Regions from separate parts of the uncultured Alteromonas sp. genome, predicted to be linked through region 1. Evidence: predicted binding sites of a transcription regulator. Region 1 holds the regulator's gene; each other region holds the start of a gene.
The links. Region 1 encodes sigma-54, which starts transcription at its own class of promoters, with help from an activator protein. Its sites were predicted from a motif close to GTTGGCACGNNNNTNGNNT; they were not measured.
Positions count from the first base shown of each region.

Region 1 (7,571 bases):
ACTCGTCACGAGTACGACTGGGGCTAGATTCTAGAATGTGTGCAACATCAGATGGGGGTAATTCAAGCAGAAGCTTACGTACAGAAACAAATTGGCCATTATTCAACGCGCCATTTAGTGCCCTTAGTTGGCTTTGTACGTATTTTGAGACCAGCGCTTCTGCCACTGCTTTCGCCTAAAAAATGGAATTTCAATAATGGTAGGATATCGCACTTGCCATGACGCTGTCATGACAAAAGCGCAGTAGGTACAGACAATTACGAGCCGTATGGTGAAATTATAGACGGCTTTTAGCAGAATTTCTCAGTCGTATTGGAAGCTGCATTATTCGTCTTCGTTGAAACGGCCTTCAATTAACGTTTCAATGGCGTTTAATGCCGCTTCGGCATCATTACCTTCAACCACAACGTTTACCTGTTCACATTGGTGGCTTTCCAGCATCATTAAGCCCAGCACACTGTTAGCATCGGCTTTCTTATCGCCCTTCACCAACACTATTTTTGCGTCAAATTGATTGGCTAATTGAACCAACTGTGTGGCAGCGCGGGCGTGTAAGCCCAATTTATTGACTATGGTAAGTGTTTTTTCGATTGTCATTACTGATTTAACTCGCGGTGGCGAATTTGTACATCGGGATGCATTTCGCCAAAGGTTTTCGCTAACGATTGAGCAATAAATACTGAGCGGTGCTGACCGCCGGTACAACCAATCGCAATGGTGACATAACTACGGTTATTGCGTTCTAAGTGTGGCAGCCATGTAGTGATTAGGTTCTGAATTTGCCAAATAAATTTGGTTACAACAGGCTGGGAACCTAAAAATACTTCTACGGGGGCATCTAAGCCAGTTAAGTGTTTTAAATCGGGTTCCCAATGCGGGTTGGGGAGAAAGCGGGCGTCAAATACATAGTCGGCGTCTTTGGGGATACCGTGCTTAAAGCCAAACGATTCAAACACCAATACTAGGCGAGAGCTTTTCTTGCCTAGAATTCGCTCGCGAATAAGCTCTGCGAGTTGATGAATAGTGAGTTTATCCGTATCAATATACAAATCGGCGCGCTCAACAATAGGCGCAAGTAAGTCTGATTCGGCTTTTATCGATTCAGATAAAGATTTGTTGAGCTTAGCTAGCGGATGTAATCGGCGGGTTTCGCTGAAACGCTTCACCAGTACATCGTCACTCGCGTCGATGTACACAATGGTCATAGACCACGATGAGGGTAGGTAATCTAAGATCTCTACCAAGTCCGCTGGATTTTTGGGTAGGTTTCTTACATCGATACTTACCGCAACTTGGTCATATTCATCAACCACGGTATGGGTCAGAGTAGGGAGAAGGTTAACCGGAATATTATCTACGCAATAGTAACCTAAATCTTCAAGGGCACGTAGCGCAACTGATTTTCCTGAACCGGATCGACCACTGATAATAATCAGTTTCACCTGCATTTCTCCCTTTTAAAATATGGTGCAGTGCTTTTTTAGCTTAAAGCCGTAATGATGTCATCACTGGTGGAGGCCCGCCTAATGGCTTTCACCGTTTCTTTATCACTTAGCTTACCCGCCACGGTAGCGAGTGTTTGTAAGTGACCTTCTGTTTTCTCTTCTGGCACTAATAGGGCAAAGAATATATCTACGGGCTGATCGTCAAGCGCATCAAAATCGATGGCAGGGTTGCTGGTTACAATAATGGCGATAACGTGTTCTAAGCCCGGTAATCGACCGTGGGGCAGAGCAATACCATTGCCAATACCCGTACTCCCCATTCGTTCACGGGTTAGTAGACTATTTAATACACTAGCCTGATCGATGTCGGGATTATTTTTAGCAGCAATGTCGCTAATAATCTCTAGAATACGTTTTTTACTGTTACATTGAACCGCACACTCGGTGCGGTCCAAACTTACTATGGCTTGAATTTCCATACTAATATTTAGTGCTTTTTCAGCTTTTCCTTATGCTTGATAACTTGCCTGTCGAGTTTGTCGATCATGCTGTCTATCGCCGCATACATGTCTGTATTATGAGATGAAGCAAACACTTCTGCGCCGCTAAGGTGCATGGTGGCTTCGGCTTTTTGATTGAGTTTTTCGACGTTCAGGATGACATGCACATTAGATATGTGATCAAAGTGACGCTCTAGTTTGCTGAACTTAGTATCGACATAGCTACGCAAAGAATCAGTAATTTCGACATGATGACCGGTAAGGTTGATTTGCATATTTCGTCTTCCTTAAATTATCAAGGCCTTTAAATAAGGCTTTTGCGTTGGTTTGACGGCGGAATCGATAACGATTCCCGGTATTTTGCTATTGTTCGCCGGGCTACTTTAATGCCTTTTTCGGCCAACAATTGAGCAATCTTGCTATCGCTTAATGGCTTGCTGGGCGTTTCCGCTGCCACAAGCTTTTTAATTAGTGCGCGAATAGCGGTAGATGAACACTCACCACCAGATTCCGTTGCTACATGGCTAGAGAAGAAATATTTCAACTCGAAAATGCCACGAGGGGTATGCATATACTTTTGCGTGGTGACTCGTGAAATGGTGGATTCATGCATATCTACCATTTCTGCGACATCATTTAGCACCATTGGTTTCATCATTTCTGGGCCGTGCTCGAAAAAGCCCATTTGTTGCTGCACAATACAGTTTGCTACTTTCATCAAGGTGTCGTTTCTTGACTCAAGGCTTTTTATAAACCACTTGGCTTCTTGCATATGCGAGCGAATAAATTGCGAATCGCTGCTATTTTTAGAGCGTCGGCTCATGGCAGCGTATTGTTGATTTACGCTTAATTTAGGCAGGCTATCGGGGTTAAGTTCCACCACCCAACGGCCATTCTTTTTGTTTACCGAAACATCAGGAATAACGTATTCGGGTTCTTTGGTAATTAATGCACTGCCAGGACGAGGATTCAACGTTTGCAATAAGCGCATGGCTTCACGAAGTTGATCTTCTTTCAAACGACTCTTGCGCATTAACGTACGGTAATCTTTGCTGCTCAGCAGGTCTGAGTACTCATTAATAAGCTGTCTGGCTTCGGTAAGCCATGGCGTATCGTCTGAGAACTGGCGAAGCTGCACGAGCAAACATTCTTGCGGTGTACGTGAACCTGAACCAATAGGGTCGAACATTTGAATACGTTTTAGTACACATTCAACTTCGTCCATTTCTACCAACTCTTCAACATCGTCAGAGTTTACCGATTCTAAAATCTGTTCAATGGGTACGTTAAGGTAACCAGATTCATCAATTGAGTCGATAATGGCGGTAGCAATGGCGCGGTCTGTATCTGAAAACGGGGTTAAGCGCATCTGCCAAAGCAAATGGTCTTGAATATTGTCGGTGGTTTCACCCTGAAACAATTGGTCGTCATCATTATTCGATGGGCCAGGAGCGGGGGCAGAAGAGGCCGAGTAATACTCATCCCATGTGCTGTCGATTGGCAACTCGTCGGGAAGATCGTTCTTTTCAAGCGCGTCACCAGCTTCTAATGAATCGCTAGAAGCAGTAGGAGCAGCTTCTACAGAAGGGTCGTCGCCGTCCATGTTGTTTTTCTCAACAGGGTGGTCATCACCGCCTTCTTCAACTTCTAAAAGAGGGTTTGAGTCAAGTGCTTCCTGAATCTCTTGTTGCAGGTCGAGCGTAGACAACTGCAGCAGCTTGATTGCCTGCTGCAACTGCGGTGTCATGGTAAGTTGTTGACTGAACTTTAGCTGTAAAGATGGTTTCATCTACGTCTTATTTTTAAACTCTTGTTGTGAATATACCCGTGCTTAAAACTGAAAATGACAATTCGGTTACAGTAACTATAGCCTGAATTGTTCTCCTAGGTATACATCCCTTACTTTCTGATTACTTAAAACTTGTTCTGCCGTCCCTTGCGCGATGAGTTCGCCTTGGCTCACAATATACGCTTTCTCACACACATCCAGTGTTTCTCTTACGTTGTGATCGGTGATGAGGATTCCAATTCCTCTGTCACGAAGATGTTGAATGATCTTCTTTATATCATTAACCGATATAGGATCAACACCAGCAAATGGCTCATCAAGCAAAATAAATTGCGGATCGGCTGCTAATGCTCGTGCGATTTCTACTCGGCGGCGTTCACCACCGGATAAACTCATACCCGTACTATTACGTATATGGTTGATATTAAATTCATCAAGTAGCGCATCGGCTTCTTGTTCTTGTTCTGATGAACTTAACCCTTTACGGGTTTGCAAGATAGCCATGATGTTCTCAAACACCGTCAATTTTCTAAAAATAGAGGCTTCTTGCGGCAAATACCCAATACCGCGGCGAGCACGTTCGTGCATGGGCTCGTGGGTTAATTCGCTGTCATCAATACTGATTTTGCCCTTATCTAGAGGAACTAAGCCAACAATCATGTAGAAGGTAGTCGTTTTACCGGCACCATTCGGGCCGAGTAATCCAACGATTTGCCCCGTCGATACTGATAAGCTTACATCGCGAACCACTTGACGTGCTTTATACGCCTTTGCAAGGCTCTGTGCGCTCAACGTTGCCATGATTAATTGTCGTCCGCCTTATCGTCTTCGTTATTCGATGACGCTTTACGTATTGCCTCAGGGGTAAATACGGTAGTGACTCTGCCACCTTCGCCGTCTTCGCCGCCTGTTGCAAGTAATTGTTCAGTGACCATGTCGAAGGTAATCTTGTCGCCTTGTACTTTACTGGTGTCTTGCTGTAGCTCAGCATTTCCTTGTAAAGAAATAGTTCGATTTACTACTTCATAGCGAATTTCATTGGCCTTCGCTGTGACAGGAGCACCGTCTTCAAGTTTTTGCGAATAGCTGGCTGGTTTGCCGCGAGCCACGAATATCTCTCGTCCATCACCTTCGCTGGCAATCACTTCAACTTCATCGGCATTTATCACCAAAGAACCTTGAGTAATCCGCACATCATCTTTAAACAATGAGGTTTTGTTTTTACCGTCAACGAATTGCGATTTCGAGTCAACTTTAATCGGTTTGTTAAAGTCGCTTTCAGCCGCTATAGCCACAGTAGCGAATAGGCTAACAGCGAGGCTGGTCGCTAATGCTTTAGTGGCTAGGCGAATAAATGGTTTGTACATGGTCTATTAACTCGTATTCCTGGGTACGCAAATTAGCGTTAAACCCATTGCTGTTAATCACATATTGTAAGCCACGTATTTCCACGGGCTGATCAGATGTCATTTGCTTAGTGTACAGGTTTATCTCTATAAACGCTGTGCGTATTGTTCTTACAAAGTCATCGACACTTTGGTTTTCAATAACGACATTATTTTCTAGCTGTATCAATTCGTTATTATACAAAGTGCCTTCTGTCGCGGTAACTTCCCACGGTGACTGTGCATCGTCGGTATACAATGTATATCTGGGCTTTTGGAATAAAACAAAGCCCAATTGGTCGTAATGTTCCATCGACGCTGCAAATACTTTGTGATTTAGCTGTCCTTCTTGATTATATAAGGTGGTCGTTAGGTTTTTGGCTTTATATGCAGGCTTTAATGCGTCCGGCCCTTGATCAGATTGCTGAGCAGGATCTTCGTCCATCCAAATAGGAATATACAGGGCGGATGCCAATATAAATAACACCGAAATACTTAAGCCTAATCGGTCAAAACCTAATACCTTCATACGCTAGCACCTTGAATTCCGTGTAGCTTGTCGTTTGCTTGAAGCAAGGTGTCACATATTTCGCGAACGGCCCCGAAGCCGCTGGGCAACGTGGTGATCCAATTCGCTTGCTGTGCAACCACAGGGTGGGCGTCTTTTACCGCAATTCTTACATTAGCGTGAGGATACATGCCCGTATCAGGCATATCGTCACCAACTACCGCCACATGTTCGGGCTTAAGTGATAAGCGAGCCATCAGTTCAGCAAGGGCGTCAGATTTATTTTCTTCACCCTGCACAATGTGTGCGACATTCAGCGCTTTCATTCTATTTTCCACAATGGCAGAGCGCCTGCCCGTAATGACCGCCACTGCCACACCTGAATTCACAAGCGCTTTAACACCATAGCCATCGCGGGTATGAAATGCTTTTAACTCTTCGCCAGCATTACCAAGGTAAATACGGCCATCTGAAAACACACCGTCCACATCACAGACTAATAATCGAACTTGTGTTAACGAGGAATACAACGCCGTTGGCATAGCGGTATAAAGTGTATTTACGGTTGTTTGGGTGTCGCGCATTATAAAACTCCCGCTTTAAGTAGCATGTGCATATTGAATGCGCCTACAGGCTTGCGGGCTTCATCCGTTACCATAAGCGCACTTATCTTATGAGTTTCCATTACATTTAGCGCTTCTACGGCGAGTTGTTCAGGCGTTGTTGTTTTACCGCCTTTAGTCATCACCTGCGTAACCGTGGCAGTATGCAAGTCTATGCGGGCATCTAAAATACGACGTAAATCACCATCGGTGAAAATTCCAATTAAAACGCCATCGCTATCGATAACACCGGTCATACCCAGCCCCTTTTTGGATATCTCCAATAGTGCTTCGGCAACCAAGGCGTTTTCGTCTACCAAGGGTAATTCGCTACCAGTTAGCATGATGTCACTCACTTTCAGCAGTAATTTTCTGCCTAAGCTGCCACCCGGGTGAGAAAGCGCAAAGTCGTCAGAGGTAAAACCTTTACGATCAAGTAGGGCCACGGCAAGGGCGTCACCCATTACCAAGGTAGCGGTGGTACTAGAGGTAGGTGCTAAGCCTAAAGAACACGCTTCTTTTTCTACACTGATATTCAACACCACGTCTGCGTGCTGTCCTAATGAACTGGTTACGCTGTTGGTCATTGCTATAACAGGCACATTTAACCGCTTCACAATGGGCAGTAAATTGACTAGCTCTGCGGTTTCACCAGAATTAGAAATAGCGAGTAGCACATCACCTTTACTCAGCATGCCTAAGTCGCCATGGTTGGCTTCACCTGGGTGCATGAAAAACGAAGGTGTTCCGGTACTGGCAAGCGTTGCTGCTATCTTATGCCCGATATGCCCAGATTTACCCATTCCACACACGACAACTTTGCCCACACAGTTTTGTAATAAATTACATGCGGTAACAAAATCATCGTTCATACGCGATGAAAGCGCTGAAATTGCCTGCGCTTCAATCTCTATAACGCGCTTGGCTGAAGTGATGAAGCTATTTTCTTGTGACATTACGCAAAAAGCCAAAATTGATAACCAATAAAGCAAGCAATCAATAAGCCGCCATTTCTTCGGCTTATTCGTCGATTACCCATTAAGGTGAAACTAAACAAAAATAGCAATAGGGTTAACCCGAGTACAACGAACATATCGCGGTTATACACATCGGGGTCTAATGTGCCAGGCGCTATTAGGCCAGGCATGCCTAATACAGCAAGCAAGTTAAAAATATTAGAACCAATAATATTGCCTAACGCTAAATCATCTTCCCCTTTAAGCACGCCAGCAATGCTGGCAGCCAGTTCGGGTAAACTTGTGCCCAACGCAATAATGGTCAGGCCGATAACTAAATCTGACATGCCTAGGTATTGGGCTATTTCTACTGCTGAACCCACTAA
Region 1 is NZ_CAXBMP010000003.1:185,763-193,333, forward strand. Features, by position in the region: gene mgtE (magnesium transporter) at 1-166, opposite strand, end outside; gene AAC006_RS03895 (HPr family phosphocarrier protein) at 325-597, opposite strand; gene rapZ (RNase adapter RapZ) at 597-1,442, opposite strand; gene ptsN (PTS IIA-like nitrogen regulatory protein PtsN) at 1,481-1,924, opposite strand; gene hpf (ribosome hibernation promoting factor) at 1,933-2,220, opposite strand; gene AAC006_RS03915 (RNA polymerase factor sigma-54) at 2,250-3,734, opposite strand; gene lptB (LPS export ABC transporter ATP-binding protein) at 3,810-4,535, opposite strand; gene lptA (lipopolysaccharide transport periplasmic protein LptA) at 4,538-5,101, opposite strand; gene lptC (LPS export ABC transporter periplasmic protein LptC) at 5,070-5,648, opposite strand; gene kdsC (3-deoxy-manno-octulosonate-8-phosphatase KdsC) at 5,645-6,211, opposite strand; gene AAC006_RS03940 (KpsF/GutQ family sugar-phosphate isomerase) at 6,211-7,185, opposite strand; gene AAC006_RS03945 (calcium/sodium antiporter) at 7,185-7,571, opposite strand, start outside.

Region 2 (7,571 bases), on a different contig from region 1:
ATGCGTACCTTGAATATCTCTTTCTGAGGAATCAATGCGTTCGAACATGTTTTCAAAGTCGTTGTATAAATCAAGACCTTTATCACTTTCAAGCAACGTGAAGGCTTGATCTAAATCACCCACTCTAACTAGCTCTACAATACGTACCATACCGTTAATTTTAACGCGGGTTAGGGCGAGTAGCTTATCAATCCGTTCTGATTGTTCCGGCAAATCAGACGCAAGCGCGCTCACTTCAACTTCATCGGCAAGGGCAGTGAAGTTATTCAGTGTCTGTGTGTACTCCTCCAGATAAGCTTCATCTTCAGTAAGAAGGAAACCACGTTGACCTGATTCGGCGCGCAATACGGCCACGTGCAACTTGTTCACCGCGCTTATCACGCGGCTAGTGGTAAATAGACGCGCTTCTAAGGCTGATAAGTCATCAAGGGTTTGCACCACATAAAATGAATTCGCAGTGATAATAGCAATCACGAATACCACCATGATTACCCAGCTGTATAGCGAAGAAAAAACTTTGTTTAGCATTACATCAATCCAATAATGTGTCGCCAAAATCTGAAGTCATTTCAGAAAGGGAGTCACTGCAATCTTTAGCACTGGTTATTATCTTATCCAATGCTGCCATCGCTTTTTGGGCGGGAACTTCGCCATTAAGCGCCATTTTTACCAATTCAGCTTGCATAGAAATGCGATTTAGTGGTTTGCGTGCATCGTGTACATAAGTGCTTAATCGGGCAAACTCATCTTCAGTCATAACTTTTGTCCTGCCTTACTAGTCTTCTTTGACCAAATCGCCATACGCGTGAAGTCGGTTGTATAAAGTTTTGGTGCTTATGCCGAGCATGTCAGCGGCCATGGTTTTATTCCCATTTACCTTCTCAAGCGTGGCGTAAATAAGTTCTTTCTCGACATCTTCAATAGTACGTCCCGCTTGAAGTGCTGGCGCTGTACTTTGTTTTTTAGCAAAAGGCGACTCAATCGTTTTAGGAAGCTCTATTACTTGTTTTGTCGGGTCGCTCATAATGGCTGCACGATGGACAAAGTGGCGCAATTCACGAACGTTACCTGGCCAGTCGTAAGCTTGTAATGTATTCAGCTGACTTTCTTGCCAGCTAAATTTAGAGCCGTTGTCTTTATTAAATTCTTCAATAAAGGTTTTCGCTAATAAAGGAATATCTTCTTTGCGCTCGCGCAACGTAGGTATGGTGATTGGAAATACAGCAAGTCTGAAGTAGATATCTTCACGCAACACTTTGCTTTGTGCTATCTCTTCCATGGTTCGGTTGGTGGCTGACACTACGCGGCAATTAACCGGAATAGTTTTAGTACCGCCAACACGGATAACCACTTTGTTTTCCAATACGCGTAGTAGGTTTGGCTGCATATCGATAGGCATTTCGGTGATTTCATCTAAGAATAAACATCCGCCTTCAGCTTGTTCGAAAACACCTTCTTTTCGGCCAACTGCACCCGTAAAGGCACCTTTTTCGTGGCCAAATAGTTCACTACCAATTAATTCTTTTGAAAAGGCACCACAGTTAGTCACTACGTAAGGGCCTTCACTTTGTGACGCGCGGTGAATAGCGGCTGCAACCACCTCTTTACCTACACCACTTTCGCCCAGTAGCATAACGTTGGCACTTGTTCTGCTCACTCTTTCAATTAATTTATAGAGTTCTCTCATTGGCGCAGATTCGCCAATAAGCAAATCGAAATGCTTTTCAATTTTTTCGCTGGTATCTTCAGCGACTTTAGGTTTCCCTGTTAATACTGCTTCAATGTCTTCACGTTGAATAGGTTTAACAAGGTAATCAATATTGGGGCCGCACAGACCTTTAATGACGCCTTTTACCGATGGGTGTCCGGTAATAAGGGTAATACGTGGGCGTTTAGGAAGCGCGTTAAGTTCATCGAACAAGTGTGCACCGCTGCCATCTGGCAACATGAAATCAAGTAATATGTGATCGAAGGTTTCTTTCTTTAACCAGTCACGCGCTTCACCTAATGTGGCAGCAGTTAGCACTTCGTGACCAAGAAACTCAATTATAGTGCAGGCCACCTCGGTAAACTCGGCATCATCATCTACAAGCAAAACAGTTAACACTTGAATATCCCTTTTTTAAGTTATCAATCACTCCCTGATTGCTTATCTCAGCGCACTGGGTGGGTAAATTGATCTGATTTTATAATTATTTGTGCATTATTACATTCAAACGTAGGCATTGTCGCATTCAGACTCAACTTTGGTTGAAAAGCGCAGCAATATCTCTGGGCTGACCTCATAATGCGATCCTCGCATCTCGTAAAAGAGGACTAGCTAAACACAATCCGCACAATGACATATCTTTAGCTAATAAAGCACATATTGTGCCGATAGCTACCCAAAAGCATAAATTTGAACGATGAATAACTTCAGTGGCACAGTTATCGCATTATTTACCGCATAGTCGCTTTGTAACCGAACGCGAAAATTCACCGCTTACGAGAATGCTTCTGAAAATTTATTTCAGATTTACACTGTTGGACAAGCGGAAAATAGAAGCGTTGTACACGGTGATATTGCTGAGTTAATGAAATTTTTGATGGAATACCCAAAGTGTATTGCGCTTCGCTATCACCCAAGACGCATAGGTTTCGATGGAAATAAGGCATTAGTCTTAGCCATAAATAGGGAATGAAAATGTTTAAGGAAACTGGCGCAAGGTCAATGACACTTTATGAGTTGTTGGGAAAAATGCAGCCTAAAGACACCGGCGACGTCATGGCGTTTTCCGAATTCTGGAATGCAATGGAAAAAAGGGGATTTGGACCCATGTTAGCGTTGCCAGCGTTTATTGCGGCAACGCCCATAGGGGCTATTCCTGGGGTACCCACCATCACCGGTGTGACAATTTTACTGATAGCAATGCAAATTTTACTCGGTCGACGTCATCCGTGGCTTCCCGCTACCATTATGAAAATTGAAATGGACGCAGAGCGAATAGAATTTTTGGTAAATAAAATGAAACCAGTGGCGGTGCGATTTGACCGTTTCTTAATGCCGCGCTGGTTTTTTATGCGCCAACCTGTGTTCCGTTCACTTATAGCGCTAAGTTGTGCGGCGTGTGGTTTGTTGATGGTGCCACTAGAGTTAGTACCCTTTATGGGATTAATACCGGCGTTTGCTGTGTTGATTATGGCTATTGGCATGGCAACGGATGACGGCGCTGTAGCACTATTTGGGCTATCTATCGCCTTATTTGGATTTTTATATGGTGGTCAACAGATAGCGCTAGGTATTGGCTAAGACTGCTGAGTTTTTATTTTTATATCAATGTGCTACGTAGAGCTTAGCGATAAGTAAATGACTACTGCTCACGTTACCTTTGTATAGACTCTACGCATTGTTCAAGCATGCCATCAGCAGAAGGAAGCTGCATCGATTGATATCTAAGTTCACCGATAAAGCTTCTTGCTGCTGGTCCCAGGCCGTCGCCATCCTCAAATGTGAGGTAAAGCATTGCGCGGCGTAAACCGCCATTGCTATCAAGAGGTAGTGGCAGCAATAGCCCTTCTTCTAATTCTTTTTTAATAATAGCGATAGGTAGCCAAGCAAATCCAAGTCCTTGAGAAATCATATCTACGGACGTTCTAATATGGCTAACCGTCCAGCGTTGCTCGGCGCCAAGCCAACCAGCATCAACTTTACGCTCAGCTGATGAATCTCTTACCACTATTTGACGATGTGACTTTAAATCTTCTAGTGTTAAAGCACGGTCGAGTGCGTGCAGAGGATGATCAACATGCGCTACAGCAGCAAAGTCTATTTCACATAAATCTTCACTGAATCCGCCGGGGTAGGGGAAGGGAGATATCGCGATATCTACATTGCCACTATCAAGCAAGGAGTTAGCGCCGCTCAACACGGTTTCTTCAATCTCGATACGTAGCAGAGGAAATTCTTCAGACACTTTACTTAATACATTATAAAGTAAATCGGAAGGGAAAATGATATCAACGGCGATACGAAGAAGGGTTTCGGTTCCTGCTTGTAAACTAGCCGCTACCGCTTCTAATTTCTGCGCTTCATTTAATACAAACGCCGCTCGCCGATACATTAACTCCCCTTGAGGAGATAACTTTACTTTACGCCCACTGTTTTCAAACAACACAACGCCAATGGCGTTTTCTAACTTTTGAACCGCGTGATGCACACTAGATTGGCTCTTGTGCACTAATGCGGCTGCTTGATTGAAGCCTCCAGCATCTACCACTGCCTTAAACATGCGCCATTGTTCTAATGTAGATTTTAACATCCGCTAGCTCTAATCGATTATTCTGTCACGGTATAGAGGGGTTATACCACAAGCTCCCAGAGGCTGTCAGCGCTTATGCGTCGGTAGCTTGCTTAATATCGCCTATTGAACAGGTTACCACGCTCACATTCTCATACCCCATGTTCATTAGCTGTTCGGCAGCCAATTTGGCGCGAATGCCTGAAGCGCAATGAATATAGATTGGAAATTTGGCATCTTTACATTTTTCGATAACTTTCATCTCAAGTACGCCACGAGGAATATTTAATGCTGCTTCTACAGGGCTAGATGCTGCCTCTGCGGGTTCACGAACATCAAGTAATAAACCATGATTAGAAGATATTTCCTGCATCGCTTCTTTAGCTGTTATACAACGAAGGGGAAAGGGGATATTGGCAAGTCTCGTAGTGATATCGATTAACATTAAAGCACCTTGAAAATTAATGATGAGTTTACTATATAAGGAAAGCGCTATATTTTCTACCACCTACTTTCATTATATTTTTATAAAAAAATGACATTGAGTTTTGGCGTTCGCCGCCATAGTAGTATACTTTAGTATAAGGTGGCGAGTGGTGGCCTATTTACGTAACTTTATAAGTGAGTTGTTATGACTGATAATTTAGCCGTTGATGATTTATCTGTGAACATGAGCGAAATGGCTCAATATACAATGGAAGCTGAGCTCTATCTTAAGCAGTTGGCAAATAAGACCCGTTTAATGGTGTTGTGTTCTTTAATGGACAAAGAGTTATCTGTTACTCAAATGTTGGACCATGTAGATGTTTCTCAGCCAGTAATTTCACAGCATTTAGCGCTATTGAGAGAATCTAAAATGGTAGCCACACGCCGAGCTGGACAAACCATTTATTATCGATTAGCCGATGAAAGAGTGAAGCAAACTATTGGCTTGCTCCACAAGTTCTTTTGCGCTCAGAACGATTAATTAAGTTTGCTAGAATCTAGCTCAGTAACAAACGGTAAATCACCAAAGCTTAAATAGATTTTCGACCTAACTAGACAAGTTTAGCGTTTGCCACCAATGCCTCTACATATGCAGCGTCATCCAATTTATCAAGATCAACTTCCGGTCTAGCCATCAAACCCTCATGTGTTAGGTCGACAGAGACATTGTGAGAAGACCAATCAATATTCTTGATGTCAGAGGGCAGTACTGCAAGCTTTTTACCACCAGGTAGCCAGTTGTTTGTATCTACCACTAGCATTTGAATTTGCCAGCTTTCAATATCAAACACAAAATCGCTAATGTGCCCAACGTTATCTTCTTGGGTTGCCACTTCGTAGCCACTGACCTCGCCGCAAGCTCTTAAGTGATTTTCAGGTTTATTGTCTAACTCTTCTTTACCCATAGCGGCTAACTCAGGATCCGCTAGCTGATTAGGGTGAGCGAAATCGCCCCACGCACCAGGACCAATCCAGTAATAGCCATAGCCAAAGTAACGAAATAGTGTTTCTTCGAATTCTCTTGAAACCGGTTTGTGTTCGTCAATAGATGGGCTATTTTTAAGCGTGTCTGAGGTCATGGAAACATCAACGGTTTCTTCTTCCTGATCCAATCGGGTGATTGAAATAGGTGATATCACCACTTTCCTGCTAAGTGGAAGCCATGTATTCGTATCGGCAACTACATATCTAATGACAAAATCTTTATCGTCAAAAAGTATATCTCGTACGCCGCCTATGTCCTTATCGGTAGCATGAATTGAAAAATGTTTAATTTGTTTATATGACACCATCATCGCTGCGCCTCCTTTGCCTTCAGGCTTGGGTAATTCATTAGATATTGTTCTACTATTTCTCAACAGCGTGGTTTGCGTAAAATAGCAATTTCACAAAGCTAAGTTATTAATATAGAACCATCTGTTAGAACATTACAAATATGCAAAGATTTGTTCGCGCGCAATCTAGATATGGATCAACAAAGCGGTGAAAAGCGAGGGAAATATCACAAGTAAAAGCAACCAGCACGATTTCCACCGAGCTGGTTATACATAAATCGAACGCAAAATTACGCTACGTCAAATGCTTCGTCACTGTAATCTTCATCGTAGTCTGACTGATTACTCGCAGCGGTGCTATGCAACGTGTAGAAGTGCTTCTTGCCTCGAGATAAGCGTACATACTTGGCCCAGGTGCGCTCAATAGTATTATCAGCATCCACTTTACCACTAACAAAATCTACAAAATGACGCTCATCATCCGTCTCTGGTGTTAACTCTCCGCATTCCAGTGCCAGTAGGGTTTTTCCATAACCGGTTAGTATATCTGCCTCACCAATACTGAAATCGCCAGATTTTCGAAAGCCATAAGGAAATTTTTGTCTATCTATAAAAGGTTTTTGAGAAACGCGAATTGATAAATTTTTCATGGTTGTACCCAGCCTTGAGTTGTCTTCAAGCGAACTTTTAAGACAAAAGAATCAGAACATAAAACAAAACATTTTTTCCTTATCAATAAAAAATTTTGTTGGAAAATGCAAAGTGTAAATATGTACGAATTTATTGGGTGTAAAAAGTGTATTTTTCCAAAGATATTTTCTTCTATTTTCATCTAAGGCCATGAATAAGATGTAATTTTTTATTTTTTGGATTCGGCAGTGAAAAGGTGGCTGGACGTGGGTGAATTGAAGGGATGAAGCGAAATACGTGAATGAAACCCACTATAAAAAATTATTGTCGCAACGATGATAAAAATTCGTTTTCTATTTTTGGTACCAAGACAATAATGACGACGTGGCAATAACCTAGAGATAGACATGAGTAAAGACTATCGTTACCAAAGTGAAGAATTGGACTCGGTAGAAGAGGAAGACTTTCACACCAAGAAGGTGGGCACAAAGCGCCACCAAAGCGTAAAAAACAAACAAAATCGTGACTTACAACGTCGAGAGAAACAGCGCCGTTTAATGCACGAAGGTAGTTAATACGCTTCTTAGTTGAAAATAAATACAACGCACTGCTTTTATAGCAGTGCGTTGCTGTGCTTTTGTGTTTACATGCCGTATCATCTGTGACAGTTTACAATCACTTATTTATCGGTTTTGTAAGAAGCATGGATATACGCTTTCTCACCACATTTATTGAAGTTGCAAAAACCCGACATTTTGGCAAAGCAGCTGAAAATCTCTATTTAACGCAATCTGCGGTAAGTGCGCGGATCAAGTTGCTAGAAGAATACTTTCATACCACGCTTTTCATACGCCAGCGCAACAGTATTCAGCTAACCCAATCCGGTGAAAAGCTGTTGCCGTAT
Region 2 is NZ_CAXBMP010000017.1:43,176-50,746, reverse strand. Features, by position in the region: gene AAC006_RS13600 (ATP-binding protein) at 1-528, opposite strand, end outside; gene AAC006_RS13595 (hypothetical protein) at 533-757, opposite strand; gene AAC006_RS13590 (sigma-54 dependent transcriptional regulator) at 776-2,107, opposite strand; gene AAC006_RS13585 (exopolysaccharide biosynthesis protein) at 2,684-3,289, shown strand; gene AAC006_RS13580 (LysR family transcriptional regulator) at 3,363-4,298, opposite strand; gene AAC006_RS13575 (rhodanese-like domain-containing protein) at 4,372-4,722, opposite strand; gene AAC006_RS13570 (metalloregulator ArsR/SmtB family transcription factor) at 4,909-5,244, shown strand; gene AAC006_RS13565 (PRC-barrel domain-containing protein) at 5,315-6,058, opposite strand; gene AAC006_RS13560 (DUF413 domain-containing protein) at 6,328-6,687, opposite strand; gene AAC006_RS13555 (hypothetical protein) at 7,075-7,242, shown strand; gene AAC006_RS13550 (LysR family transcriptional regulator) at 7,371-7,571, shown strand, end outside.
Region 2: a site for sigma-54 is predicted at 2,418-2,436, ahead of AAC006_RS13585 (exopolysaccharide biosynthesis protein). Genes of this name have one in related genera too.

Region 3 (7,571 bases), on a different contig from region 1:
GCTCAGGTGGTTCAGGTAACTTTATGACCCGAACAACTGCTATTTTAGCCGGTCTGTTTTTCTTTATCAGCCTTACATTAGGCGCGATGACGGCAAACCGTGAAAGTGCTGAAGATGAGTGGGACAATTTAGAAGTTCCAGCAGCGGTTGAAGCGCCAGTGCAAGCACCAGGTGATATGGATGTTCCTGTTATGGATACGCCTGTAGAAGACGCAGCAACGACGAATGATATTCCAATGGGTGACGCTCCTAACGCTGAGGCTCCCAACGCTGACGCTCCTCAGGCGGAAGTTACTGAGGAAGACGTACCTAAGTCTGACGATTCAGACGTACCTAACTAAGATTTTTGCGGAAGTGGTGGAATTGGTAGACACGCCATCTTGAGGGGGTGGTGAGCATAGCTCGTGCGGGTTCAAGTCCCGCTTTCCGCACCAACTTTAAAAACCGGCTTTTAGCCGGTTTTTTTGTTTCTAATCCGTTATAAATTGAAGAATTACGACAACCTCGCGACTATAAGTATTGGGGTAATTGGGCTATGCTACTAACTCAATTAGAAAAAGTGAATGCACGTATTATGTATAGATTGGCACGCTGGGAGCGGTAGGTTGCAAATATCACTTCGACAAAGTCTTTTTAGAACGCTTCTTGGCGGGATTTTTATAGCCTCACTCCTCATTGTTGCTGGGGTTTGGAAGTCAGCCAACAACTTAGTTAAACAAAATATTAGTCAAGATATTGCTGTTACCGAAAAGGTGCTGCATAGGCTAATTGAAGATCGCCAAGCTATCATTAAAAGCGTCTCAAACGTACTCCTTCGGTCTTACGATTTTCGCCAAGCAGTGGGGACCTCAGATTTACCCTCTATACAAACTGCATTAGAAAGTTATGCATCGCGAATTAATTCCGATGTGATTGCATTAGTGAATTTAGATCACACCATTGTTGCTTCTCATAGTGCCTTATTTAAACCGGGTGAAACCTCAGAAGCCAGCACCGCTTTGGCTGCAAAGGGCTACGAAAATGGTTTTTTCCTCATTGATGGCTCATTAATTCAGTTGAATCTCTATAAAGTAGAAATTCCGACATTACGTTATTATATGATCATTGGTGTGGAGTTTGATGAAACATTATTACAAGAACTAAGAAATCTTGTTGATGCTGAAATTATTATCACCAATATGAGTGACAATACGCCGATTGCATCAACGCTCTCACCAGAGCAAGTAGAATCAGTGTTAACTAGTGAGCCCACACCTTCTTGGGTCGATGTAACTTTCAAGCAGAAAAACACCTACATAAGCCGTGAAGTTAGCTTAGTGTCGGTATCGGAGCTTCCTGTACGCATTACTATAGCTGTAGACGTGTCAGAGGCTTTTCAGGCGTTTACTAAAATCCAAATAAGTATTTTGGTGTTAACCCTAATTGCAGTTTTAGTGGCGTTAGGGTTCTCAATGCTATTGGCTCGAAATGTCAGCAGTTCTGTTTCCAACCTTGTAAAAGCAGTGAATCGGGTAGCAGGCGGTGAGTACGGCGCGACACTAGATAAACCTTCAAATTTACGCGAAATTAGTGATCTCGCTACGGCAGTAGATAGCATGCAAGAGAGCATTCAACATCGAGAAAAGCATATTCGGTATCAAGCGCAACATGACGTGCTTACTGGCTTGTTTAATCGAAATTATGTTGAAGGCTATTTTGATGGAAAAATGTCTGAAAATGAAAATTTGCAGGTTGTCGCTATTACCACTATAGGTTTTAGAACCACTAACGACCTTTACGGGTATTCTAACGGGGACAACACGCTTAAGGCACTTGCTACGCGTTTGCTTCGTTGGCCTGGTACATCTGCACGTTTAGCGGGGGGAGAAATTCTCTATATTACCGATACCGCGTTAGATGAAAATCAACTCGAAACGTTTAAACACATTTTAGAGCAGCCCGTCGAGAGTAACCTAATCTCCATCCCAGTCAAAGTGGCGATGGCCGTGCTGTCTTGCCCTCAGGATGCCACCAACTCAGAAGAACTATTTCGTAAAGTTAATATTGTTACCGACGAAGCTATTCACTCTAATGCATGGTGTGTGCATTATCGCCCCGAACTTGAGGCTAAGTACGTTAGGCGTTTGACCATTACTACCGAGCTTAAGCGGGCGCTTTCTAGCAATCAAAGCGAACTTTCAATGGTGTATCAACCTAAAATTGATCTCAGCACGATGAAAGTATGCAGCATGGAAGCGCTAATAAGGTGGAACAACAAAACACTTGGCTTCGTACCACCAGATGAGTTTATTACTATTGCTGAACAGGCAGCTCTAATTGAGCAAGTCACGACTTGGGTTATGCAGCAAACCATTGCTGATTTGTCGTACTTTAGGCAGAAAGGTTATGGCTTTACGGTTGCGATGAATTTATCAACTCAAGATATTCAAAATAAGCCGTTACTCGATAAATTGGTTTCTATACTTACCGACGCAGCACTTTCTCCCGATGCCCTAGAGCTAGAAATCACAGAGAGCGATTTGGTGGCAGATGCGTCGCTTGCTATTGAAAACTTAAACGCGTTAACGAGCAGGGGGTTTCACTTTGCTATTGACGACTTTGGCACTGGTTACTCTTCGCTTGCCTATTTGAAGAACCTGCCTGTCGATACAATCAAAATTGATAAAAGCTTTATATTGTCGTTAGCAATCGATGATAACGATAAACAAATAGTGCATACCGTGCTGGGATTAGCCACTGCTTTCGACTTAAAAGTGGTCGCAGAAGGGGTAGAAGACGAGATGTCGCTCAATATTTTGAAAGACTGGGGCTGTGATATTGCGCAAGGTTACTTCATTAGCCGACCATTAGCGAAGGATGCGCTAGAAGAGTGGTTAGAAAATTCACCTTTAGGCGAATAGACGGGAACCGGTAAATTCCTTATTGTTGGCAGTATATATGCATTATAAAAATAAAGCCTGCTCAAAACCGTAAGATATTGCCGTTTGAGTGGGTAAACTGTGAAATTACTTCAAAAACAAGGATATTATTATGGACATTATTCGCATTATACTTTCAATTTTACTGCCTCCTCTAGGTGTGTTCTTACAAGTTGGTATTGGCGCTCAGTTTTGGATAAACATCCTTCTAACATTGTTTGGCTATTTCCCTGGTGTTATCCACGCCGTGTACATTATTGCTAAACGATAGTTAATTTTACTAAGTTTTAGTAAACCAAGTACTAAAAGAAAGGCCAGTCTATGACTGGCTTTTTTGTATCAGTAAGATTTATGTAAAACGCACGCCTAGTGAGGCGCGAGTTCTTTTGCCATTTCTTCTTGGTAAGCGTCGGCAAGTTTATTCTTTTGAGAATCGTTAAGAAGTCGGCCAGCAACTTGAAAAAATTCTTGCTCTTCGTCAGCAAGGTGATGCTCAACTTTTTCTTGGAGAGATTTTAAGTGACGTAGCCACCCGGGTGAGTCCATTTTGGTATCATCCAATTTTTCGATAAGCTCATCAATCTCGTGATGCTCTGCAATACCATGGCGGGTTAAATCTACCGCTTCATCTTTTTTAAGCAGCGGAGAATAAAAATGACGTTCCTCAGCCACTGCATGACTTTCAAGCTGATCCTTCAACTCTTTGTAGTATTCACGGCGAGCAGCGGTGTCTCCGCTGGTCTCAGCGAGTATTTTAAGTAACAATCGTTGCTTCTCATGATCTTGGCGTAGTGCTTCAAAAATTTTCATCGGTAATCCCTCAACTAGTTGTACTGAATATGTGGCGTTAAAAGCACCTTAACTAATGCCAGAAGTGTTCCACTATATTGAGTTCACTAAGTCATTGTAAATGCAGCTTTTAGCGGTTATTTATTATTTCAATACATAAGGAACCGCTTAAATAATGCATTTCTTACATAGGGTTTACAGTAATCTTTACCTAACGCTATTGCGCTATGGATTAACTATTATTTTGCGTGTGGTCGATGCCAGTTAATACTCGTAAACTTGCAGGGTGTGTAGTGATACTAATTTCACTTGCACTGAAAATCTCACCATCGACCGCATAAGATACTTCTTCGTCAAAATAAAGAGATATCGATGGGGTTTGTTTGTGCCTAATACTGTCTGAACTGGTTTTATATTCTTCAGGCCCAAAGACTAGCTCTGCCAAAGAGAGTAATTGTCGGTCGGATGAATCTTGTGGGGTTAGCCAGGTGATATCTAATTTACCATCAGTCACATCGGGTAAATTTCCGCCTTGCGCAAGTGCAGTGGTAATTGGCGCGGCATTAGCGATGACTAAGCTTGGCGTTTCCAAGTGCTGAGATTCTTCATTATCAAATTTCACCTGAAAACTAAGGTTGTCATTTTTTCCTATGGCTTCCCACAGTCCCTTAAGGTAGGCAAACTGTCCGCCTGAGTCTTTCTCACCTCGTCCCGCGGCAGATATCATATGTTCTTCAAAGCCCACTGCAGCAACCAGCAACATCATTCGGCCATTACACCGGGCAGTATCGATATCTGCCGTTTTACCGTCAATAATGACGTCACACGCGGTACTAATAGGAACAATTTTACTGGCATAACCATGGAGTACCTGACAAAGGGCATTGGCCGTACCTAGGGGAATAACCCCTAAAGTGACATTCTTATCGGTAAGGGCATTGGCCACCTCCGTAATGGTACCGTCGCCACCACAAGCTACGATAATTTGTGCCCCATCGGCTAAGGCTTCTTTAGCCAAGACTTCACCGTTTATTTCTTCGGTTGTTTCTTTAACGGTAACTTTGAATTTTTCGTTTAGTCTTGCCAGAATATCCGCTTTTTCAACTTCCCATTTACCTCCGCCGGCAACAGGGTTGGCAATAAGGGTAAGACGCTTAGTTAATGACAAGCTTCCGCCATTCTTTATTTTTTCAAGTGCTGCTAACTGATGTTTATTTAGCCTGGCTGTCGAACGAACCGATTGAATTTTATCCATTGCATCTAGAATGGATAGGGAAGGATCCCTGGCCAGTAGGTAGGCGGCTAGCACTAATACAGAGCGGCCTCTACCCAGTGCACAATGCACAACTACATTCTTACCTTCAACGAGTTGTTGATCTAACCAGTTAATCGCAAGGGTTAGTTGTTCTTGAGTGGGGCTGGTATGGTCAAGAACAGGGATGTTCAAATAATCAAAATCTAATTGATAGGCGGTCCAGTCTAAGCCATCGAATTCGGCAGTAACGTCTAAAATAGCGTTAATATTGTTGTTTTTCAGCATAACAACATGCTGTGAAGACATGCGACAACCTAAATAAAGTTGATCATCAATTTTTTGAAAAGGGGGAACCTTGTCGGTACGTCTTGCATACTCATTGTATAACCAGCTCCCCATTAAGAATGGAACGAAGACCCACCGAATATAAATAGGGATCGAACCATCTTCACGTTTTCTGAACAATGCAGGATAGTTAAGCAAGTAGGCGCTACTAACTGCAATCAGTGAGAAACTGATCCAAGCAAAGATGACAGAGAGCCATAGTGTTGGGCTAAACCACGTTAGCACTAATGCTAAAATTGCGCCGAGTACATAATATTTAACCATCTTCATACTGTTCACATTTCCTTTGTTCAAACATTCAGTTTATTTATACAGTGGTTCCGCCAATTTTGTTTATTACTAATAAGCATCTATGAAGGTAGAATGAAAATAATAATCAAAAATTACATTTTGTTTAAACTTTATAAGTGAACTGGGTGATAGATAGCGCCGTACAGGTTCCATCAGATTTTCCACAGCAGTCAGTATTTACATGAACGGGCGAATTCAATGTCGAACAGTTTCATTATCAAATTGGTAAACTTTTTATGGTTTCAAACCATTTGGTGGTTAGTGGTTTTATACCAAAACACTTTCTTGGTTCTGGGTTTACTGATCGCGTGGCTTATTTATTCACCGTTGCGAAAGTCAGATAGTAAAATAATGATAGCGGTGCTTTTGCTAGGTACTGTGGTGGACTCACTTTTGATGGTGACAGGGGTATTTGGCTTTGAGCGTGGTGCTTGGTTCAGCGGTGGCGCATCTCATTTGATAATACCTATTTGGCTAGTGTGTCTGTGGGCCGCATTAGGAGGGTCGATTCAGCATAGCCTAAGTGCGTTTGCTGATAAGCCATTACTTGCAATGTTTGGCGGTGCAGTCTTCGCCCCGCTCAGTTATTTCGGTGGGCAAAAGTTTGGTGCTGTCACCTTTGGATATTCACCCCTAGTTACGGGGTTAATTTTAGCAATGGTATGGGGGGGAGTATTTCCGGCGTGCTTTTTACTGGCGAAAAAGTTAACGGCTCACCACGAATTGAGCCAAGACCATTAAGCCTAGCCACTCCCTTAATCTGTGATTAAAGGGAGTTAGCGGTTGATTTCGGTTTTAGCAGTTCTTAAACAGGTCTCAAGCAATCCTTAAGGGGCTTTAAAGCGGTATTAGCGTATCGCTTCTACCACATTCTTGCTTCGCGAATGTAAAAACGATGCAATGTCAGACGCCGATTGGCTCTTTTTCAAGTTAATAACCACGGCCACATGGTTTCTTCTAATAGCATGTCTTACCGCTTGCACTATTTCTGAACGGTCTGGGCGCAGGCCAACTAAGCCTGCTACGAACAAACCAGTAAAGATGCCTGGGCTTATCAGCGCGATATATGTAAATAGTGGGTTTTGTTTCGTTAGCTCAGGGCCAAACGAAACCAAAAGAAATGCTGCTAGTATGCCTACAAGAAAACCTACACCACCAAGCAATAAGTGAGAGTGCCACAAATTTTTGCCTATGCTTCTACTCTCTCGTTCTAGCTTCTCACTCGCTTCAGTATCGCTTGCGTCGATAAAGGCAACTTGATCAGTACTGACGTCAGTTGAATTTGCCAGTTGTTGAATGGTTTTTTTTGCCATTAATTTGTTTTCAAATATGGCAGCAACTTGAATTTGGTCTTTTGGCGCTAGAGATGCGCGAAGATTTTCATGATTAGCGGTTTGCATAACTTCTCCGATAAACCCGGTCAATTTATACCTATGCGGTACCCTTCAGCGTTTTTGCCAAAGGCGGGTAAATTCATAACTATTAAACGAATTTACAAATATTCATTTATAACCATTCAAAATGCGTTCCGCTGGCGGGTTAAACTTTAGTCTACATGCTTTCTAAGTGCTCTATTTTTATCTAAGATGTTGAATTTCATGGTTAATATTGCTTTTTGGATAAGGTTAACTTAACTTCATGTCGATAATACTTACCCTAGGTGTATAGATAACATTTTCGCTGTGTTACATATTTACTCACAGTATGAAAATTTGTCTCAGTCTGTAAATTTTGCTTTCAGCGGTTGTGTTACTGCTTACCAATATGAGAGCGCCAAATCATTAACCCATTGTAAAATTTCATCGCTAACCTATTGAATTTAATGGAAGATGTTTTTTAATCGAATTAGTAGCCTCCCCGTGATCTATGGCTATTAGCTGGCGCGTCACCACGCATGTAACTTGCATCTTCCTTTAGCATTAAAAATGGCATTGATAAATTGCCATACTACCAAGCAACCTTGATGTAAGTTT
Region 3 is NZ_CAXBMP010000007.1:130,051-137,621, forward strand. Features, by position in the region: gene secG (preprotein translocase subunit SecG) at 1-341, shown strand, start outside; tRNA gene AAC006_RS08115 (tRNA-Leu) at 349-434, shown strand; gene AAC006_RS08120 (GGDEF domain-containing protein) at 606-2,900, shown strand; gene AAC006_RS08125 (YqaE/Pmp3 family membrane protein) at 3,031-3,189, shown strand; gene AAC006_RS08130 (hemerythrin domain-containing protein) at 3,285-3,728, opposite strand; gene AAC006_RS08135 (diacylglycerol kinase family protein) at 3,940-5,577, opposite strand; gene AAC006_RS08140 (DUF2878 domain-containing protein) at 5,797-6,339, shown strand; gene AAC006_RS08145 (hypothetical protein) at 6,447-6,998, opposite strand.
Region 3: a site for sigma-54 is predicted at 3,784-3,802, ahead of AAC006_RS08130 (hemerythrin domain-containing protein). Genes of this name have one in related genera too.

Region 4 (7,571 bases), on a different contig from region 1:
AATACTCACCTCTAAAACCAATGCTACCTGGTTATTTCCGCATCATTCCTACAGGAGCAAATTATGGCACTCGTTGACTGCCCATCGTGCAATAAAAAAACGTCTGACAAAGCAAAAATATGTCCGCATTGTGATTTCAAAATAGGCGATGCTTCCTCAGAAGATATTGAACGTAAGAAAAATCTACAAAAATTCAAAAAGTTACAGAGCATTCAAAATCAATCGCTTATTGCCATGATCATATTTGTGGCGGGATTCGGTTTTATGTATTGGGGCGGAACAAGACCTGGCGACTTGCAACATAATCTCGCTATTGTAGCCAGTATTGCAGGCTTCGTGTGGTATCTTGTCAACCGCGTAAGAATTGTACTTATTAAACGATTCCGTTCATGAATATAGAAGTATTACTAAATAGTATGACGCCAGAGGTGTACGAACGCCTGCGTCAATCGGTGGAAACCGGTAAATGGCTTGATGGTACGCCATTAAGTGAAGATCAGAAAGCCAGCTGTATGCAAGCAGTTATGCTGTATCAAGCAAAAATTGAGAAATCGTCGGAACATATGACGGTAAATGAAAGCGGCGAAATAGTGCATAAAAGTAAATCAGATTTTAAACGTGCACTTTCCAAGCAAGAAGATGATAACAACACTATAGCGCGGTTTAAACAGGATGATATTTAGTCGGTTCTTTGCTCCTTCTCACACCAGTCAGAATCCCGAAAAAAGACTGGAAGCCATTCAAAACCTGTCGCCGGAAAAGCCCACAGACAAAACGATTTTACATGAATTAGCATTTAACGATGCCAATGCTGATGTCAGCCTTGCAGCCCTTAACAAACTAAATACGTTTGTATTGTGGCTTAAAATGTCACAAAGCGCCCACCATGCGAAGGTGAAAAAAGTTGCTGAACGCACCGTAGAAGCAGCCTTGATGGGACAGGGTGATGTAACCATAAACGCGAATGAAAAAGCGTCATTTTTGCGTGAAAGTGCCAATGGTGAATTAATTCAGACTGTATTGGTTAACGACCCAAGTTTATTGGCAGATAATAATCTTGTGATGACGTTGCTTCACAAAGTCGATAAGCCAGCTTTTACCCAAACCATTTTTCTTCATCATGCAGATAACGCACTGCAACAGGCTATTTTGGCCACTATTGAAGATAGTAGTGTACTGCAAAAACTGGAGAAGAAATGCAGAGATAATGCTATTCACGCGGCTATAGCTACAAAGCTTCAAGTATTGAAAGCGCAAGCCGAAAAGCCTATTGAATTAATGCGACGCGTTACTCTGTGTTTGTCTAAATATCAAGCGCTGGTTGATAAATCAGATGTTGAAGATATTGACAAGCGACAAGCCGAATTGTTAAGTGAATATAATGACTTAATGACAGATTCATCGATATTGAGTTCAGACGATAAGACGGCGGTAGACGCTAAATTCGCACGCATTAGCGAAAAGGTATCACGTCACTTATCGCGTATTCGCCCTGAGTGGGAATCGCAAAAAGCGGCAGAAGAAAAAGCCGAGATTGAAGCCCTTTGTAAGCAGCATTTATCGCATGCCACTACACAAGTTAATTGGCTGTATGGTGAGCGCTTGTGTGAGGCGACCCTTGCTGATGTAGCGGTAGTGAATGAGTCGGTACGCGCGTTAGAAGTAAGCGCAGATCACATGGCTTCATTAGGTGGAAGCACTAAATTGCTTGACGAAGTTCGTACTGGAATCGCTTCATTAAACAATAGTTTAGAAGCCTTTTCCATGCAACAGCAGTACGGTCAAAAGCTTCTGATTTGTTTGTCTCAAGTAGAATCTCTTGCGGAAGAGTCCCTTGCAGAAGAAGCTAAGCAACAACAGGCGACAAGTACGCCTTCTGAACCAGCAACAAATGGACAAGAGGATAAAGAGAACGGGCTAACAGAACAAACTGCTGAAGCGGCCAAAGCTGTAAACACTGATGCAACTGAAAGTGTATCTGTTGAAGGAGACGCTGTTCAAAATGGCACCGATCAAAATGATGACGTTAGCCATAAAGCCCCAGAATCAATCGAAGCCGAATTTAAAGCGTTAAGTGAAAAGTATCACGACTTACGCAATGAACTTATTTCAGTACCAAGCGCCCTTAATAAGCGCTGGCATGCAGCTTCCCGTGTTTTCAGTCAGAAAAAACAAGCTAAAAAAGCAGAAGTAGACCAGGCGCTTCGTCAGTGCAGAAAGCAAATCAGTGTGATAGATAACTTAATCGCCCAAGGTAAGTACCGCGGGGCTATTACTAAGTTTGAAAAGTTATCTGCAAGCTTTGAATCTATGCCTGAGAGTGTTAAGAAACAATTGGCTAAGCGTTTTGAGAAAACTGCCGAAGATATTGCTCACCTTGAAGGCTGGCAAGATTATATCGCGGCCCCTAGAAAACCTGCACTGGTAGAGGAAGCGCAGACATTAGCTTCAACTCCCGTCGAAGATATAAAACAGCGTGGTGAAGCCATTCGTTATCTTCGTCAGCAGTGGCTTTCGTTAGGCGCTGGCAGCGACGATGACGCGCTTCAGAATGCTTTCGACGCCGCTTTAGAACTTGCGTTTCAGCCTTGTCGCGAGCATTACGCTGCATTGGATGCTGAACGAGAGAAAGCGCTTAAAGCTCGTCAGTCATTAATTGAACAAGTTGCTGCCATCGATTTGTCACAGGACGAAGCGGTGCTGGCTAAACTGTACGATAGAACCGTTAAGCAGTGGCATGAGTGTGGTCAGGTTGAAAAGCGTGAATACGAGTCGTTAAAGCAACGGTGGAACAAAACCATCAGCCCGCTGCAAACCAAAGTGAACCAGTGGCATGCGATGAATAAAAAAGCGAAGCAGCAACTCGTTGCGCAAGCATCAGCGCTGTTAGCAGAGGAAGATATTGCTAGCGCCACTGAAACAGCGCAGCAGCTTCAACACAGTTGGAAAGCCATAGGCCATGCCGGTAAGCGTGATGAAAGCCGATTGTGGCGTGAGTTTCGCTTAGCAAACGATGCATTATTCGGACGCTTAAAAGAACAACGTAAGGCGCAGTCATCAGCATTTGATGAAACCTTTAATACCCTTTTTACTCTATTAAATGGCATTGACTCGGAGTCTGATGAATCGACGATTGCTACTTCAATACAGGATATTGAAGCACGTGCGAAAGCGTTGCCTGGTGCAATGCGTGCTAAACTCGATAAGAAAATAACCGGTATTCAAAAGCAGCAGCAAACACGCGCTCAGCAGCGCCAGGTTCGCAAAGTACAGCAGCGTGCTCAATCGGCTATTTCAGTGTTAAGTGAGAGCCTGCGAGCAGGAGACTTTACTAACATCAGTGATGATGACGCTGACATGCTTAAAAAGCGATGGAAGTCCGCACTGTCTAAGCCTACACCTGTTCAACAAAGTCGTCATTGGTTAACGGTGGCGTTAGAAGCTGCTACTGATTTACCTAGCCCTGAGAGCGATAGCAGCATGCGAACCAATGTGCAGCTAGCCATGATGACAGCGAAACTAGAGAAGGGTGAGAGCCTGTCTCCAGCGCAGTTGTTAGAAGATTGGATTGCGCATGGGAAAGTTGATGACCAAGAAACGCATTTACTTGAACGAATAGTCAATGTATTGGATAACAATCCAGAGGTGGTTGCTTAAGATGAAAAGCCAAGTTGAATTTGGTTTTGCCAGTGAGATGACGGCATATCGTTTTATCAACACGGTTAAACACATGGATGTTGATTCACTTGTCGTGAAGTTTGGACGAAGTGATCGTCACGTGTTGGTATCTTACCGGTATGCGGTAGATGAATTTGATAGAACGCTATCAGAATTAGACGATTTAGCGCGAGAGCTTGGCGGCGAAGAAGTATAAAAAGAAGTATAAAAAAAAGCTGATGGACAATGTCCATCAGCTTTTTTCGTGATAAAGCGTGTATTAACAGTCTTTATCTTCGGCGTCTGCGCCTTCTTTAACATCTTCACAAGCATCTTCTACTGCGTTGCCTGCATCTGTTACAATTTCGTCTAGCTCTTCGCCTGCATCTTCTGCGTTGTTATCACCGCATGCGGCAAGTGTAAGTGCAAATGTACCAGCTGCTAAAAGTTTCAATAATGATTTCTGTGAGATCATGTCCATTCTCCTGTTTCCTAAAAGTATCTAAAAATATCTAAATGTGTGGTAAATCTATGCTCGTGGTGACCGACCGCGTAAGGCATTCGCGACTAGTGAAATGACTAGTAAAGCGATAAACACAAAGAATAAAAATTGTGCGATACCTGTTGCTGCACCTGCGATGCCGCCAAAACCAAAAACTGCTGCAATAATGGCGATAATGAAAAAAGTAATTGCCCAACCTAACATAGCTAAATCCTCTTTTTGCTCCGTTACTGACATAGGTATTAATGCGAACTCCGTGCCTTAATGTTAAGTCTATGATTTATATTTATTTTATATTAAATTCCACTGCTTTTGACCGATAATGTATTCGTTGGCTAAACAAGGTTTACAGAGCATTTGCACTTTTTACATGGCGGGAGGCATAGTAAGCAAGGCAGCATTCCCGATTTGCAAATGCTACTATCAATTTCTAACAATCGTAATTTTAAAGGGCGCAAAATGGCGAAAACTCACTCCGCATTTATAGGTTTGATGCAACGGGCAAGAAACGTGAAACGATGGCCTTTAATGGCACAGTTTCAAGAGGAGATGTTGTCTACACACATCTACGAAGCCTCTATGGTCGCTCACATGTTAGGTGCAATAGCGGCGGATGTGTTCAACGAAGCGGTTGATCCCGATCGAGTCGCTGCCATGGCTATTTTCCATGAAGGTAGCGAGATTGCTGGTATGAGTGATATTCCAAGTCCTGTAAAGTACCACGACCCTGAAACCACTGCAGCCATAAAAAAACTCGAGCGTAGGTTTGAGGCAATGCTGATACAAACCTTGCCTGAGCCCCTACAGAAGCGCTACCAGCCATTAATAGAACAAGATAAAGATGATATTCATGTACGGCTTGCTAAAGCCGCTGACGTGTTATGTGCGTATCTAAAATGTGATTATGAGTTGTCAAAATCCAATTCAGAGTTTTCAAACGCTATGTATGAAATGGAAGTGCAATTGAAACAATACCGAGAGAGGTTTCAGTCAGTAGAGTACTTTTGTAAAGTCTTCTTAGAAGATGCCAAGGGGACCTTGGATGAACAAACCAAAGATCTTGATTGGGTAGAGCGAGCCAACACATTGCATTTAGATTCTGAGCAAAGTTAAATAAAGCAATGTGCGTTGTAAACAAAAATGACCGCCATTTGGCGGTCATTTCATCAAAAATTAATTTTTTGAAGCGCCTACTTAACCTTATCTACTTGGTCAGCGAGAATTTCTGTAACAGATATAGCGTTCTTTCCCAAACTACTTTGGGTATTGCTCATTCTTACCAGAACAGAGAAATAAATGTCGTTAATCTGTGTCTGCGTCACCGTGTTTTGCCCTTGACCCGGTGCAGGTTCTGCCACCTCGGTACATCCTGACATGGTACATTGCTGATTAGTTGCAAATGGTTGGGGCTTATCTGTATTGTGGGTGACTGCTCTGGCCATAACGGGTTTTTTATCCACGTCGGTTTTGATAACAGCCAACCATTCATAGTTATGTTTGTTAGCGAGTTCAGCGGCTCGGCGTAATGCGAATTGCTGAATAATATCTGCTGGAGTGCGATCTGTAGCTTTAAATAATACTCGGTATTCATTGTCGGTTAGTTGAACGCTAGAATACCCATAGCCCTCCTTAGTGACCGCAGATTTGTAGGGTGTGGGCGAGGCGACAGGTGTAGTAGTACAAGCGGTAACAAATAAACTGCATGCTAAAGCCGCTATTTTCATTTTTATTGGTAAGCGCATGGTAATTCCTAGTATTAATTGTAGTGACTATTATTTTAGGAACGAAAGTGCGGTGGTGCGCACAAAAGTCATAATAGCTTGATTTCTTTTGCTCTTTGGAGCGTCAGTATTTATACCTTTGTAAGCCCCAGCAGCAACAATACCCAATAATACTTCAGGTTTGCCCATAAGCAGACGACAATCTCGCTTAGCCTCTTCAAATGATTCTTCAGCATGATGTTTTTGGGCTAAATAATTATGCTGGCACTGCCTGATATCCTCTAAGTTCTTTTTCAGAAAAATATTCATGATAAGTGCTCCTTAGTTTTACGCTGATTGACGGCAATCCCGTAATGAGTTTGCTGCTACTTGGTTAAAGACTGCATTAATGTGGTAAGCCGCTTTAGATTAATAAAACGAAATGCACTCTGTGCATGCATAAATGCAACGACACTTAATATGCTATTAACCAGTAACAATATAACCATAATAAGTAGTGCAGGCATGCCAGCATGGTGCATTGCTAACCCGATGCATGAATTGAGCAAAATCCAGCAAAAACCACCTAATGCAAATGCGGTAAGTGCGCCAAAAATGCTGACAAAAATCGACTTGGTAATGAGTTGAAGTTCAGCGTTAATCAGGTCGATTAATGCAAAGCCCTGATATTTTTTCTGTGCGTAAAGCGTTTTAAAAGAAGCCAGCGCCTCTTCAAAAGTAATGTCTGGGGGAATGTTATTCGACGACTCGGATGTCTCGCCGGTTGTACTTTGCTGAGGAATGCGAAATGTCGCCTGACTTCTTGGAGAAGTCAGGCGAAACGGATTTTCGCTGCTCAGCGTGTATGTGGCACTACGAAAATCTGGTAAAGGTTTCATGCTTTATTTCTTGCGAAATAATGAAGTCACTAACATACCTGCTGCGAATGCCATACCAGCAGTGGCTAATGGGTTCTCGATAGCATACTTTCGTACACCAGACGACTGCCATTTTTGCTCAGCTAAACGTTTTCTTTCAGACATATTGTCCGCAGAGCGACTTGCCGTGTTACGAATATTGTCCTCAGCTACGGCCGCACTATCAGCCAGCTTATCTACTGACGAATGAAGTGTTTCTTTTAACTGATCCGTGACTGGGTGACTAGGCTCGGTTACGCTATTCACTTTCGCTGTTTTTGGCGTAGTAGTTTGTGTTGCCATAGTACTCTCCTTAAATTTGCTAGATTGCACATAGAGAGTTGCAACGCTTATACCAACATGGCCGGATATATAAATTATTGATTTTGTTTGATTTTATTTCGTTTCGTATTTTGGTGAGGAAGCTAAGTTTTAATTAAACGTAAGAGTTGCAAGGTAGGCCGTGTAATAATTTCGTAATCGATAAGAATTCAACAGTTCCTGTGGAGGGAAAGTTAGCTACGAATGGCAGCTAACAATTTCTTTTCGTATTTTTTAGGACACCACACTGATTAAATCTTCTTTACTCACTGGCTTTAATAGCGACTGGCTAACACCTAAATGCTTCATGGTATCTTTATCTGGCTCGTTGCCACTGACAATAACCAGCTTGGCCTTGGGTTGAATTTGATTTAACTCGGCAGCTAAGTCATATCCATGGTAGTCGGGAAGGGTCAAATCCATTAATACATGATCAAATACCACTTCGTTCATACACTCGATAGCATCTGCGCC
Region 4 is NZ_CAXBMP010000017.1:54,079-61,649, reverse strand. Features, by position in the region: gene AAC006_RS13665 (zinc ribbon domain-containing protein) at 64-393, shown strand; gene AAC006_RS13660 (DUF1315 family protein) at 390-683, shown strand; gene AAC006_RS13655 (DUF349 domain-containing protein) at 673-3,657, shown strand; gene AAC006_RS13650 (hypothetical protein) at 3,659-3,874, shown strand; gene AAC006_RS13645 (hypothetical protein) at 3,938-4,132, opposite strand; gene AAC006_RS13640 (DUF1328 family protein) at 4,187-4,363, opposite strand; gene yfbR (5'-deoxynucleotidase) at 4,619-5,272, shown strand; gene AAC006_RS13630 (hypothetical protein) at 5,350-5,901, opposite strand; gene AAC006_RS13625 (hypothetical protein) at 5,932-6,189, opposite strand; gene AAC006_RS13620 (hypothetical protein) at 6,246-6,758, opposite strand; gene AAC006_RS13615 (hypothetical protein) at 6,762-7,079, opposite strand; gene AAC006_RS13610 (response regulator) at 7,332-7,571, opposite strand, start outside.
Region 4: a site for sigma-54 is predicted at 4,405-4,423, ahead of AAC006_RS13640 (DUF1328 family protein). Genes of this name have one in related genera too.